DNA from 2 places in the Allosaccharopolyspora coralli genome. Region 2 is predicted to be linked to the other one. Evidence: predicted binding sites of a transcription regulator. Region 2 holds the regulator's gene; the other holds the start of a gene.

Region 1 (7,055 bases), 1.4 Mb from region 2:
ACCCATCCCGAACCCGGAAGCTAAGCCCTCCAGCGCCGATGGTACTGCACCCGACAGGGTGTGGGAGAGTAGGACACCGCCGACATTCCACCCACACGGAGGGGCTGGCCACCACGGCCAGCCCCTCCGACTTGTAGGGACGCACTACAGCTTCGGCGTCACCATTTCCCGGTGTGCGGAGGCGCTCCCACCGGCTGAAGCTGGTGGGTTTATGCTGGTCAGATAGCAAGTTTCACAGTGCTCAGGAGGTCCGGTGTCCGGTTCCGACGACAGGCGTGGTGGATTCCGACGTGATCGCCGCGCCGACGCTGGCGCCGAGGGCGGTCGCCGGTCCGGCGGTCGATCCGGCGACGGTCGTCCAGGTGGGCGAGAAGATCGCGGCGGTGGATTTCGACAAGGCCGCGGCTCCGACGAGCAGGGAAAAGGCCGCGGTGGAGACGGCCAGCAGCGCGGCCGAGGCGGTGACGATCGAGGCTTCCGCCGCGACGACAGGGGGCGTCGTGACGAAGGCGGACGCCGGGACGATCGTGGCGGGCGTTCCGACGACCGGGGTGATCGTTCTCGGTTCCAGGGTGGCCGGGACGACCGTGGTGGTCGGAATCGCAAGTTCGACGGGCCGCGCCGTGATGATCGGTCGCGGTTCGACGACAACCGGCGTGACGACCGGGCCGGTGACCGTCGTGATCACCGGCGCGACGACGATCAACGCCCCCGGCGCGACGACCGGCGCGACCGTGGTGATCAGGAACGTCGTGGCGACAAAGGCCGTCGGGACGACAGGGGACGGGGTCAGGACCGGGGCTTCCGTCGCGACGGCAAGGGACGTCCTGACGAACGTGGGCGCCGGGACGATCGTGGCGGGCGTTCCGACGACCGGGGTGATCGTTCTCGGTTCCAGGGTGGCCGGGACGACCGTGGTGGTCGGAATCGCAAGTTCGACGGGCCGCGCCGTGATGATCGGTCGCGGTTCGACGACAACCGGCGTGACGACCGGGCCGGTGACCGTCGTGATCACCGGCGCGACGACGATCAAGGCCCTCGGCGCGACGTCCGGCGTGACAAGCCGCGTTTCTCCGGAGGACGCGACGAACGGAACCGGGACGGTCGTCGCGAGAACGCGCGGAGCGACCACCACCGGAGCTCTCAGCCGGGGCACGACCGCAAACACCGTGACAGGCGTGACGACCGAGGCGGTCGGCCACGAGACGACGAACGGAAGCGCCCGCGGGAGGGTGCGGGCGATACGGTCTCCTCGAAGCCGCAGGAGCCCGAGTTGCCGGAGGAGATCGATCCGAAGGAACTCGACGGCGATATCCGTCGTGAGCTGCGCAGTATGCCGAAGAGCCTCGCGGACAAGGTCGCCAGCCACATCGTGGCGGCAGGCACGTTGATCGACGAGGAGCCACAGCGCGCCCTCGTCCATGCGCGGTTCGCGCGGCGCTGCGCCTCGCGTGTGTGGGCCGTGCGGGAAGCGAACGGCCTGACCGCCTATGCCTCCGGCGAATGGAGCGAGGCTTTGGCCGAGCTTCGTGCGGCACGTCGTATGGCCGGTGGCGCCGGCCACCTCGCGCTCATGATCGACTGCGAACGTGCGCTCGGGCGGCCCGAGCGGGCGTTGGAACTGTCCCGCAGCCCCGAAGCGGCCGAACTCGTCGGCGAGGAGGCCGTCGAGCTGCGGATGGTCGCCGCGGGGGTTCGACGCGACCTCGGCGAGATCGATGCCGCGGTGGTCGGACTGCAGATCCCGGAGCTCGATCCGCAACGTCAGGATCCGTGGAGCGCCCGCCTGTTCTATGCTTACGCGGACAATCTTCTGGCCGCGGATCGCGTGCAGGAAGCGTTCACCTGGTTCGTGCACGCCGCCCATGCCGACGACGAAGGCGACACCGACGCGGCGGAGCGTCTCGACGAACTGGTGGAGATGCTCGGCGGCCACGACGTCGCCGAAGATCTCGTCGCGCAGGCTGCGTCGGCGGAACAGGGTTCGGACGAGGTCGTCCACGACGAGGATGACACTGCTGCGGTCGAGCTCGGTGACGTGCCGCGGGAGCGGCAAGCGATTGCACCGGTCGACGACATCCCCGACGTGAATAGCACGCACGGTGGGGCAGCAGGTGCCGCGGGCACGGCCGGAGATGACGGAGACGTAGCCCCTCGGGCCAGCACGTCCGGTGGCGCGGCCACCCGGTCCGACGACGATTCGGCCACCGAAGACTCGGATGGTGCCGGGGCGACGTGACGGACAGCCTGCTGGATCACCACGACGGCCTGCTGCTCGACCTCGACGGCACCGTCTACCGAGGCGGGGACGCCGTCAGCTCCGCCGCCGAGACGCTCGCCGGCGCGCGTGAGGCCGGCGTGGCGCTCCGATTCGTCACGAACAACGCGTCGAAATCACCTGCGCAGGTCGTCGACCATCTCCGGGCGCTCGGCCTCGCAGCGGAACCGCACGAGATCAGCACGAGCGCGCAGGCGGCCGCTGCGATGGTCGCCGAGTCGGTGCCGCCGGCAGCGGCCGTCCTGGTGATCGGCAGTGCGGCGTTCGCCGACGAGGTCGCCGGAGTCGGTCTCACTCCGGTCCGCCGCTTCGAGGACGAGCCGGTCGCGGTGGTGCAAGGACATTCCCCGACGACGGGATGGGCGGATCTTGCCGAGGCCTGCCTGGCGCTGCGGTTCGGAGCACTCTGGATCGCCAGTAACGGCGACCGCACCTTGCCTACGGAACGCGGCGAGCTGCCCGGCAACGGCGCGATGGTCGATGCTCTCCGGACCGCCAGCGGACGTGAACCGGAGTTCGCGGGCAAACCGCAGGTGCCGTTGCTACGACGTGCGGTCGCTTCGAGTGGTGCGGAACGCCCGCTCATGGTGGGCGACCGGTTGGACACCGACATCGCAGGCGCTGTCGCGTACGGCATGCCGTCACTGTTCGTGCTGACCGGTGTCGGGACCCCGCGGGACGTACTCACCGCCGCATCGGAGCAGCGTCCGGACCGAATCGGCGCGGACGTGCGGGCGGTGACCGAACCCGCGGCCGCGACCGAGATCCGCGGGTCCGAAGCCTGGACAGTGCGATGCGCGGAGTCCGTGGTGGAACTCGGTAGTTCCACGGCGCAGGACGACGCCGACCCGCTCGCTGCGTTGCGAGCGCTCTGCGCCGCATGGTGGGCGACGGGCGAGGGCCGGGTGGACGTCGTCGGCACGGACGCGACGGCGAAATCGGTACTCTACGAACTCGGGTTGGCCTGACCGATGCCAGGTGCGCGCACGCGGCACACCCGTCCGATAGCGTGGAGACAGTCACCGAGTGTGGGGGAGACCAAGGGGAGCGGAAGCGCATGACCTCGTCGCACGGCAGTGCAGAGTCAGTGACCGGGACGGAGTCACATGGTGAGGCGGAGTCGACTCCGTCCGTGACGGCCCCGAAACCGTCGATGTTGGCGCGGCGGAACGCGCCCGACGACGGCAGTGCAGCGGAGCAGGCGATCGACTCGGCACTTGAGGGACTGCGCGGACTCGACGAGCTCCCCGTTGCCGACCACGTCAAGCGGTTCGACACGGCCCACACGGCCCTGACAGAGGCGCTCGGCCGGACCGAGAACCACCAGTCCGGGCCCCACGGCGGGAGCTGAGCGGTGCCACGACGGGCGCGGTTGGATGCCGAGCTGGTGCGGCGAGGGCTCGCCCGGTCGCGGGAACACGCGTCCGAACTCGTCGCCGCCGGGCGCGTGACCGTCCGCGGCATGATAGCGCGGAAAGCGGCGACCGCGGTGGAGATCGACGCTCCTGTCCTCGTCACCGAGGATCGCGACGATCCGAAATGGGCCTCACGAGGGGCGCACAAGCTGGTCGGTGCGTTGGAGGTCTTCGAAGCCGACGGTCTCGACGTCACCGGTCGCCGGTGCCTGGACGCAGGCGCTTCCACCGGCGGTTTCACCGACGCGCTTCTGCGGCGGGGCGTACACGAGGTCGTTGCCGTGGACGTCGGGTACGGACAGCTGGCGTGGAAGTTGCAGACCGACGAACGGGTGCGGATCCACGATCGCACGAACGTCCGCTCGTTGACCCCGGAGATCATCGGTGGCCCGGTGGGTCTCGTGGTCGCGGATCTGTCGTTCATCTCGCTACGCCTCGTCCTGCCCGCGCTGTCCGCGTGCGTGGAGACCGGAGCCGACGTGTTGCCGATGATCAAGCCGCAATTCGAGGTCGGCAAGGACCGCCTCGGATCCGGTGGTGTCGTACGTGATGCCGACTTGCGTGCCGAGGTCGTGCTCGATGTCCTCGAACACGCGCAGAGCGGGGATTTCGGGGTCCACGGCGTGGTGGCGAGCCCGTTGCCGGGCCCGTCCGGCAACGTCGAGTACTTCGCGTGGTTGCGCGCCGGTGAGCAGAGTTCTCGTGACGAGAGTCGGCGGCGCGTGCGCGAGGCCGTGCGTGCCGGACCACAAGACAAGAGTGGGTCCGTGGTGACCGAACAGAGCGCGGGAGGCACGCAGTGAGACGCGCGGTGCTGTTGGTCGTCCACACGGGCCGCCAGCACAACCTGAGGACGGCCGAGAAGGTCGCCGGTCAGCTGATCGATGCCGGCCTTCTCGTCCGGGTACTGGACGAGGAGGCTCCGGAGATCGAGGCGCACTGCTTCAGCGAGGTGGTGACCGCCGATACGGAGGCTGCAGACGGTACCGAGCTGGTGTTCGCGCTGGGCGGCGACGGCACGATCCTGCGCGCCGCCGAGTTGGCCCGCATGGCCGGCGTCCCGGTCTTCGGGGTGAATCTCGGCCGGGTCGGGTTCCTTGCCGGTGCCGACTCGGACGACCTCGACGACGCCGTCGGCGCCGTGGTGCGGGGGGTCTATCACGTCGAGGAACGGATGACGATCGACGTCACGGCCTGGCTGGACGGAGAAGTCTTGGCGAGGACGTGGGCGCTCAACGAGGCCAGTGTCGAGAAGAGCAGCCGGGAACGCATTCTCGACGTGGTGGTCGAGGTCGACGAGCATCCGGTGTCGGCTTTCGGCTGTGACGGCGTGCTGTGTTCGACCCCCACCGGTTCCACCGCGTACGCCTTCTCGGCAGGTGGACCTGTGGTGTGGCCCGAGGTGCAGGCGCTCGTGGTGCTGCCCAGCAACGCCCACGCCTTGTTCGCCCGACCGCTGGTCGTGGCCCGCGACTCGCTGGTGGCACTCGAGGTCGATCAGCACGGCCACGAAGCGGTGCTGTGCTGTGATGGCCAACGACATTTCGATCTGCCGCCGGGTGTGCGGATCGAGGTCACCGCGGGTGGAACCCCGGTGCGTCTCGTCCGGCTCTACGACACGCCGTTCACTGATCGACTCGTGCGGAAGTTCGAACTCCCGGTGCAAGGCTGGCGTGGGCCGTCTGCGGAGTGACGGTGTGGTCGGACACGCCAGTGCGGCGTGTCGGACACCGGCGGCGGGTTCGAAGGACCGACGAGAGTCGCGAACCGACCGCCGTCGGCATCCAGGTTCCTGCACTGGTGAGAGCTCCTGTGCCGGGACAGCCGCCCCGGCTCCCGGTGGGGGAGACGACGGCGGCACGCCCGGGCGTGGATGACGAACGGATCTCCTTTCGAACACTTGATCGGTTCGATGTCGACCAGTCCGGTGCTGTGTGACGCTAGGGTGCGGGGTGTGTTGGCGGAGATGCACATCCAGGGCTTGGGCGTCATCGACGACGCGACTCTCGAACTCGACACCGGGCTGACCGTTGTCACCGGTGAGACCGGTGCGGGTAAGACCATGGTGGTCACCGGGTTGCACCTGCTCGGTGGGGGACGAGCGGACGCGTCGAAGGTGCGCAACGACGTCTCGCGCGCGCTCGTGGAAGGACGATTCGAGGCAGTACAGGACACTCCTGCGGGCACCGTGGCCGCGGAGGCAGGGGCCGAACCGGACGACGACGGCAGTCTCATCGCGCTGCGAACCGTGAACTCCGATGGGCGTTCCCGCTCCCACCTCGGCGGGCGGTCGGTGCCGAACGCGGTGCTCTCGGACCTGTCCGAACAGCTTCTGGCGGTGCACGGGCAGAACGACCAGCTGCGCCTGTTGCGCGGTGGTGAGCAGCGGGCGGTGCTCGACCGGTTCGCAGGCGAGCCGGTGCTCGCGGTGCTGCGTGACTATCAACGGGTCCGGGGCGAGTGGATCGACGCGGCGCGGGAATGGAAGGAGCGCACGGAACGCTCGCGTGAACTCGCGCGCGAGGCCGATTTGCTGCGACACGGTCTCGCCGAGATCGAGGCGGCTGCGCCCGAGCCGGGAGAAGACCGGGAACTCGTCGACGAGGCACGACGGCTGGCCGACGCCGACCAGCTGCGCGACACGGCGACCGGTGCGCACACTGCCGTGAACGGGTCGCCGGACGGGGACCCGGACGTGCCCGGCGCCCTGGGCTTGGTTGGTGAGGCGCGTCGCAAGCTGGCCACGGCGGAAGACCCGGCTTTGCGAGACCTGGAGCCGCGCCTGGAGGAAGCGGCGGCGGTCCTGTCCGACGTGGGGGCCGAACTCGGTGCCTATCTCGACGGCCTCGACGCGGACCCGTCTCGTCTGGAGCACGTTCTCGCGCGACAGGCGGATCTGAAGCAGCTCACCAAGAAGTACGCGGCGGACGTCGACGGCGTTCTGGACTGGGCTGCGCAGGCGCGGGATCGACTGTCCCGAATGGACACCTCGGAGGAAGCCCTCGCGGCCCTCGCCGCACGCCGCGACGAGTTGGCGGAAAGGCTGTCCGGACTGGCGGCCTCGTTGTCCGAGCAACGGCGTGCGGCGGCGGGCAGGCTCGCCACCGCGGTCACCGCGGAGCTGGAGGGTCTCGCGATGGCTCAAGCCCGGGTCGAGGTCGGAGTGCAGCCGAAAGAGGCCGAACGCGAGACCGAGGCGGCGTTGCACGTCGACGGCCGCGCCTTGCATGCGGGCCCGGACGGTACCGACGAGGTCGAACTGCGGCTCGCGGCGCATTCGGGCGCTCCGTCGCTGCCGATCCACAAGGGAGCATCCGGTGGTGAGCTCTCGCGAGTGATGCTCGGTCTGGAGGTCGTGCTCG
Region 2 (7,055 bases):
TCGGCAACCCTCACCTCGCCTGTGTCACCGAGCTCGACGTACGGACGCTGGAGATCACCGCCGCACCGACGCACGACCCGGCCGTCTTTCCCCACGGCGTGAATGTGGAGTTCGTGCAGCCAGTGGGTCCGGACCGGGTGCGGATGCGAGTGCACGAACGCGGGGTCGGCGAGACCCGCTCGTGTGGTACCGGCACCGTCGCGGCGACCCTCGCCGGTCTCCGTGCAGCGGGGGCCGACACCGGGCTGCGAACCGTCGAGGTTCCCGGCGGCACGGTGGAGGTCGAGGTCACTCCCACCACGAGCACCCTGACGGGCCCCGCCGTACTCGTCGCGCACGGCAGGCTCGATGCGGACTGGTGGGAGCGTTACGAAAGCGACTGAGCGGCGTGTCCGCTCTTGTCGAGGATGAAAACGACTCGCTCGGCGTGGATACTGGTACCCGATATGAGAAATCCTGTGACACGTACCGCCGAACTCGATCCGGTCGAGGCCGCGGAATTCGACGCCCTGCTTGCCGAGGACACCCCTTCCACCGAAGAACCGTCGACGGGGGAGATGCAGCTCGCCGACCGGGCTTCGTTGCGGCGGGTGTCCGGGCTCTCCACCGAACTCACGGACGTCACCGAGGTGGAGGTCCGCCGCCTGCGCCTCGAACGGGTGGTTCTGGTCGGTGTGTGGACCGAGGGAAGCGCGGCTCGTTCGGAAGAGTCGCTGACCGAACTCGCACGGCTCGCCGAAACGGCCGGATCGGAGGTCCTGGAAGGGCTCGTCCAGCGCCGCGACCGTCCCGACCCGGCCACGTACGTCGGCGCGGGCAAGGTGCGCGAACTCCGTGACGTCGTCGCCTCCACCGGAGCGGACACCGTCATCTGCGACGGTGAGCTCTCACCCGGCCAGCTGCGACAGCTGGAGGACAAGCTCAAGGTCAAGGTGGTCGACCGGACCGCGTTGATTCTCGACATCTTCGCCCAGCACGCCAGCTCCAAGGAAGGCAAGGCGCAGGTCGAACTCGCCCAGCTCCAGTACTACCTCCCACGGTTGCGCGGGTGGGGCGACAAGATGTCTCGGCAGGCGGGCGGCCGCGCCGGCGGCGCCGGCGGCGGTGTCGGCACCCGCGGTCCCGGTGAAACCAAGCTGGAGACCGACCGCAGGCGCATCCACAAACGGATCACCAAGCTCCGCAAGGAGCTGGCGGCAATGCGCACCGTGCGCGAGACCAAGCGCGGGCGTCGTGCGGCCAACGCGGTCCCCGCGGTCGCCATCGCGGGCTACACCAACGCCGGGAAGTCGAGCCTGCTCAATGCCCTTACCCGGGCGGGTGTGCTCGTCGAGAACTCCCTGTTCGCGACCCTCGACCCGACCACGCGGCGAGCGCGGACGCCGGACAATCGCGACTACACGCTGACCGACACCGTCGGGTTCGTCCGCCATCTGCCACACCAGATCGTCGAGGCCTTTCGCTCGACGCTGGAGGAGGTCACCGGCGCCGACCTGCTGGTGCACGTGGTCGACGGCGCCGAGCTGGCCCCTCACGACCAGGTGTCGGCGGTGCGCGACGTACTCAAGGACATCGCGTCCGAACACGACGAGGCCATGCCGCCCGAGCTGCTCGTGGTGAACAAGATCGACGCCGTCGACGCCACCCGGGTCGCCGAACTCCGTCGGCTGCTGCCGGAAGCGGTGTTCGTCTCGGCCCACAGTGGTAAGGGAATCGAGGGGCTCCGCGAGATCATCGCCGACCGGATACCGCGGCCGGATGTGTTCGTCGACGCCCTCGTCCCGTACACGCGAGGCGAACTCGTCGCCCGAGCACACGCGGAGGGTGAGGTCATCGACGAGGACCACACCGCGGAGGGCACGCGACTCCGGGCGAAGGTACGTGCGGAACTGGCGGGGGCGCTGAAGCCGTTCACGGGCACCGGGTGAGACTGGCGCGACGGTTCGGCGCGGTGGTGACCGCGCTGACGCTCGGCGTGGCGTGGCAGTGGATTGCCGCGCCGAGTGGAGCCGCGCAGCCACCGCCGCCGGAGTTTCCCCCGCCGAGCGCGATGTGTACGGTCACCGACCCAAGCTTGGACGAACTCTCGGGACTGGACTCGGACGGGGAGTCGTGGTTCGTCACCGGCGACGGAGGAACGTCGCTGTCGGTCGCAATGCTGGATCCGAGAGACTGTTCGGTGCGCGACGAGCGGACGGCACCGGCGGACCCGTACGACGTGGAAGACCTGGCGCTCGGCGCCGACGGCGAGGTGTGGCTCGCGGATACCGGTGACAACCAGCGCAAACGGGAGACCGCTGCGGTGCATGTGCTGTATCCGGACGGGCGGAGCGCCCTACACCGACTCACGTATCCCGATGGTCCGCACGATGCGGAAGCGATGCTGCTCGACGGTCGCGGCGTGCCCCACGTCGTCACGAAGGAACCGCTCGGCGAAGCTGGCGTGTATCGGCCCGCAGAACCGCTGGTCGACGGGGAGACCGTGCCCTTGGAGCGGGTCGGGTCCGTGCGGCTCGGCCCGACCACCACCCCCGGTGGGCCGGTAGAGGGCAGCATCGCCAGCGCTGTCGTGACTGGTGGAGCGGTCAGCGCGGATGGACGGACCGTTGCTTTGCGGACTTACACGGATGCGTACGTCTTTCCTGCCCCCGAGGGCGACGTCGTCGCTGCGCTGGCTCGCCGGCCACTCCGGGTTCCGTTGCCTGACGAGCCCCAAGGAGAGGCTGTGGCGTTCGAACCCGACGGCGCACTGTTGTCGGCCTCGGAAGGATCGCAACCAGTGCGCATGGTGCCGGGAGTCGAGCAGGCAGCCTCCGGCGAGGCGGGGCCACCGTCGGATGCGACAGGGGACGAGGAACCGCCTCCCGCAGAGCACGCCGGTGAACCGGAATCAAACGCGAACACGACGGGACAAAATCTCGCCATCGCTGCGGTGTTCGCCGCTCTGATCATGTATTTCGGCGGCAAGCTCGCCCGATTGAGGTCGTGATTCGCCGGTCGATCCGCCGCGCGTCGACGGGCGTCAGAGTCGGCGCAGGACCGCGACGACTTTGCCCAGTACGGTCGCCTCGTCGCCCAGGATCGGCTCGAACGCCTCGTTGTGCGGCATGAGCCAGACGTGGTCGGAAGTGCGCTTGAACGTTTTGACCGTCGCCTCTCCGTCGATCATCGCCGCGACCACATCGCCGTTGTCGGCTTCCGGCTGCTGGCGGACGGTGACCCAGTCGCCGTCGTTGATCCCGAGGTCGATCATGGAGTCGCCGACCACCTGCAACAGGAACAACGTCCCCTCGCCGACGAGTTCCTTGGGAAGCGGGAAGACGTCTTCGATCGCCTCCTCGGCGAGGATCGGTCCGCCCGCGGCGATACGGCCCACGACCGGAACGTAGGCCGCCTCCGGCCGCGCTTTCGCGTCCGCTTCGTCCGCCTCCTCGACGAGCACGCCGACCGTGCGGGGCCGGTGCGGGTCGCGACGCAGGAAACCTTTCCGTTCCAGCACCCGGAGCTGGTACGCGACTGAGGAGGTCGAGGTGAGGCCGACCGCGTCGCCGATCTCCCGGACGCTGGGCGGATATCCGCGTTGCCTCATCCACGCGCGGATCGCTTCGAGTACGCGGCTCTGGCGTTCGCTCAGTCCGTCTGCGAAGGCGGCCTGGCCGGTCGTGTCGGCCCTTGCTTCCTCGGTCGGCGCGTTCGCCGACTCCGTCGAAGCCACCGTCTCAGCCACCTCAGCCTCCTGCCGGCGCGTCGCGCCTCGTTGTGCGTGCGGTTCCACAGTAGACGGCGATCGACCGCGGATCAAACACCTGTTCGAGCTAATTTCCGCCGACACCTGGTGCTGTCGGTGCCGTCTGGTACACAATCGCACAGAGGTTCGATCGAACTGGTATTCGATCAAGATCGACACGCGTGACACCCGTTCGCGTGGTCCTGGGTATGGAGGAGGCGACATGACGGCCAACGTGGAGACTCGGGCGCGGGCCGAACTCGGGCAGTCGGCGGCGGATAAGCCGCGTGCCGCGGCGGCCGAGCGGGGGCGCCTCCAACTCCGAACGTCGGCCGCTCGCGGGTCGGATGCGGGCGCTGCCGCGGGCCTGTCGGGACCGGCCGGTCCGCGAATGTCGGAAAGGCGACGGGCGTCGTCTCGGACGACCAGCGTGTCGAGGGGCAGGAGGGCGGTTCGCGCGAGAGCGCCCTTGACGCCTGCGACGCTTCGTCATTCGGTGTGGTTTACGGGTGCTGCGGCGTCAGGGGGCGGCGTCGGGGACGCGTCGGTGGTGCGCGGCGGGCGCGAGTCTCAGTGGGACGAGGGTGAACGTGCGCCTCGGCGACGGGCAGTGACACGCTGCCGGCGCTACAGCCACGGGCTTCGGGGAGAATGCTCCCGCGGAGAAGGGCTCGTGTGGCTAGTCGCGGTTGCGGCGTGCACGTTCCTCGTCGTCGTGGTCGCGGGGTTCGTCGGAATCTCGGGCGGGGCTGTCGCTCTGCCAAGTCCCACCACCGTCGTCCAGGTGGAACCGGGCGACACGCTGTGGGGATTGGCGAATAGGCACGCCCCGCACGCGGACACTGCCGCGGTGGTGCGACGAATGGTCGAGATGAATGGACTGGAAGGGTCGGTCGCCCGACCCGGCGAGTCGCTCATCGTTCCTTCGGCCTGAGAAGCCTGTCTGTGTTCTTGTTGTGATGCCCGTCAGGGCATGGTCTTGCGTGTTCAGCCCGAGCACGGTGAGAAGCTCCGGTGTTCCAGGTTGTCGCTCGCAAGGCCGGGGCCGCCGCTGCGTACGTGCTGGTACTCGAGGCGACCCCAACGCCGCGAGCGGCAAGCTGGGACGCGGGTAGGTGACCACCACCGCAGACCACAGACACCTTCTAACACTGAGAACGCATGTGGAACTGGGGTGGGTGGTGCGGTACCGACACCCGCAGTGCACGCCTGACTGCGTTGTGGTCCTCTTGGGTGCCACCGTATACGCGGCGGGATCCCCTGCCTTGCGAGGCACGAACTCCAATGCCGGAGCCCCTCACGCTGCCGCGGCTGCTCACGTATGAGGCGTGCCTTACGGGCGCACATGTCAGTTCCCACATGCACTCTGAGTCGCAGCCGAGGATGGGATCCGACGGTTGACGCAGATCAGCGACCTTCGGTCGGTGCGATCACGCGACATCGCCGTGTCGGTTTGCCAAGCAGTACTCGCAGGCTTAGAGTTGACCACAACATCTAGTAGTTACGTCGTTGTGTTTCCTCCACAGCTTGGGCCTGCATCGTGTTCGGTGTGTGATCGTCGTGGTGCGTTGCGGATCTGTCGGTGGTCTGAGTGACTATGTCCTGACGGCGGGAATTCAGGGGGACGTCACCCGCGTTGGCGAGGGCGTCAGAAGGGGGCGATCGTGCGGTGTCCGTTCTGCCGCGGCGAGGACTCGCGGGTGGTCGACTCGCGAGAGATCGACGAGGGGCAGGCGATCCGTCGGCGCCGATCCTGTTCCGCCTGCGGGCGACGGTTCACCACCGTGGAGGAGGTCGTGCTCTCGGTGGTCAAACGATCCGGGGTCACGGAGTCGTTCAGCAGGGACAAGGTGGTCCGCGGTGTCCGTCGAGCCTGCCAAGGGCGCCCTGTCGAAGAGGATGCGCTGCAGCAGTTGGCGCACAAGGTCGAGGATTCGGTGCGCTCGCAAGGGGTAGCCGAACTCCAGAGCCACGAAGTCGGCTTGGCCATCCTCGGTCCGCTCCGCGAGCTCGACGAGGTCGCCTACCTGCGGTTCGCCAGCGTCTACCGCGCCTTCTCCTCGGTCGAGGACTTCGAGCGGGAGATTCGGGATCTGCGTGCGGCAGACGTGTTAGTCGAGCCGGACGAAACGGTGGGCAGCGGTGAGTAGGAAACGACGACGGTCGTCTCGGGGCGGAGCGGGCACACGGCGACGCGCGGTCCGCCGGGCGTGGAGAGCGAACGACGACCAGATGGGACCGAACCGGACGGGGAGCCCGGACGGGGGAAAGGCACGAGCGAGCGAGGAAGAGGGTCAGGTCATGACAGAGACCGTCGGCAGTCCGGTCGGGGCCGCAGGGGAGTCGGGCTCGGGTGCCCGCGAAGGACTCCGGGTCGAGCGGGTGTTCACCACGGCAGGAGTGCACCCGTACGACGAGGTGGGCTGGGAGCGCCGGGACGTCGTGATGACGAACTGGCGAGACGGCACCGTCAATTTCGAGCAGCGCGGCGTGGAGTTCCCCGATTCCTGGTCGCTGAACGCTGTCAATATCGTGACCAGCAAGTACTTCCGTGGCGCAGTGGGCACCGAGGAGCGTGAGAGCAGCTTGCGCCAGTTGATCGACCGCGTCGTCAAGACGTATGTCGGTGCCGGCGTCGAGCAGGGCTACTTCGCCACCGACGCGGACGCGGAGGTCTTCGAGCACGAGCTGACCTGGATGCTGCTGCACCAGGTGTTCAGCTTCAACTCGCCGGTGTGGTTCAACGTCGGCACGACGTCGAAGCAGCAGGTCTCGGCATGCTTCATCCTGTCGGTCGACGACACGATGGAGTCCATCCTGGACTGGTACAAGGAAGAAGGCCTGATCTTCAAGGGAGGCTCGGGGTCGGGTCTGAACCTGTCCCGTATCCGGTCGTCGAAGGAGCTGCTCTCCTCGGGCGGGACGGCCTCCGGTCCCGTGTCGTTCATGCGCGGTGCCGACGCCTCTGCGGGCACCATCAAGTCCGGTGGGGCGACGCGGCGTGCGGCGAAGATGGTCGTGCTGGACATCGACCACCCGGACGTCGACGAGTTCATCGAGACCAAGTCCCAGGAAGAGCACAAGATTCGCGCTCTGCGGGACGCCGGATTCGACGTCGACCTCGGTGGTGCCGACATCGCCTCGGTGCAGTACCAGAACGCGAACAACTCGATCCGGGTCTCCGACGAGTTCATGCGCGCGGTCGAGAGCGACGGCGAGTTCGGTATGCGTGCGCGGACCGACGGCTCTGTCGTCGAGACCGTGCGTGCTCGCGACCTGTTTCGCAAGATGGCGCGAGCGGCGTGGGAGTGCGCCGATCCCGGAATTC

Evidence for each region. Region 2 encodes LexA, which represses DNA repair genes until DNA is damaged. Its sites were predicted from a motif close to CGAACACGTGTTCG; they were not measured.
Region 1: a site for LexA is predicted at 5,587-5,600, ahead of recN (DNA repair protein RecN). Genes of this name have one in related genera too.

Annotation. Positions count from the first base shown of each region.
Region 1 covers NZ_CP045929.1:3,103,487-3,110,541, reverse strand. Annotated here, with positions in the region: rRNA gene rrf (5S ribosomal RNA) at 1-85, shown strand, start outside; gene GIY23_RS14615 (hypothetical protein) at 242-1,156, opposite strand; gene GIY23_RS14610 (tetratricopeptide repeat protein) at 1,274-2,239, shown strand; gene GIY23_RS14605 (HAD-IIA family hydrolase) at 2,236-3,246, shown strand; gene GIY23_RS14600 (hypothetical protein) at 3,411-3,629, shown strand; gene GIY23_RS14595 (TlyA family RNA methyltransferase) at 3,633-4,496, shown strand; gene GIY23_RS14590 (NAD kinase) at 4,493-5,386, shown strand; gene recN (DNA repair protein RecN) at 5,648-7,055, shown strand, end outside.
Region 2 covers NZ_CP045929.1:1,660,454-1,667,508, forward strand. Annotated here, with positions in the region: gene dapF (diaminopimelate epimerase) at 1-383, shown strand, start outside; gene hflX (GTPase HflX) at 558-1,928, shown strand; gene GIY23_RS07915 (NHL repeat-containing protein) at 1,925-2,989, shown strand; gene lexA (transcriptional repressor LexA) at 3,023-3,727, opposite strand; gene nrdR (transcriptional regulator NrdR) at 5,392-5,877, shown strand; gene GIY23_RS07935 (vitamin B12-dependent ribonucleotide reductase) at 6,029-7,055, shown strand, end outside.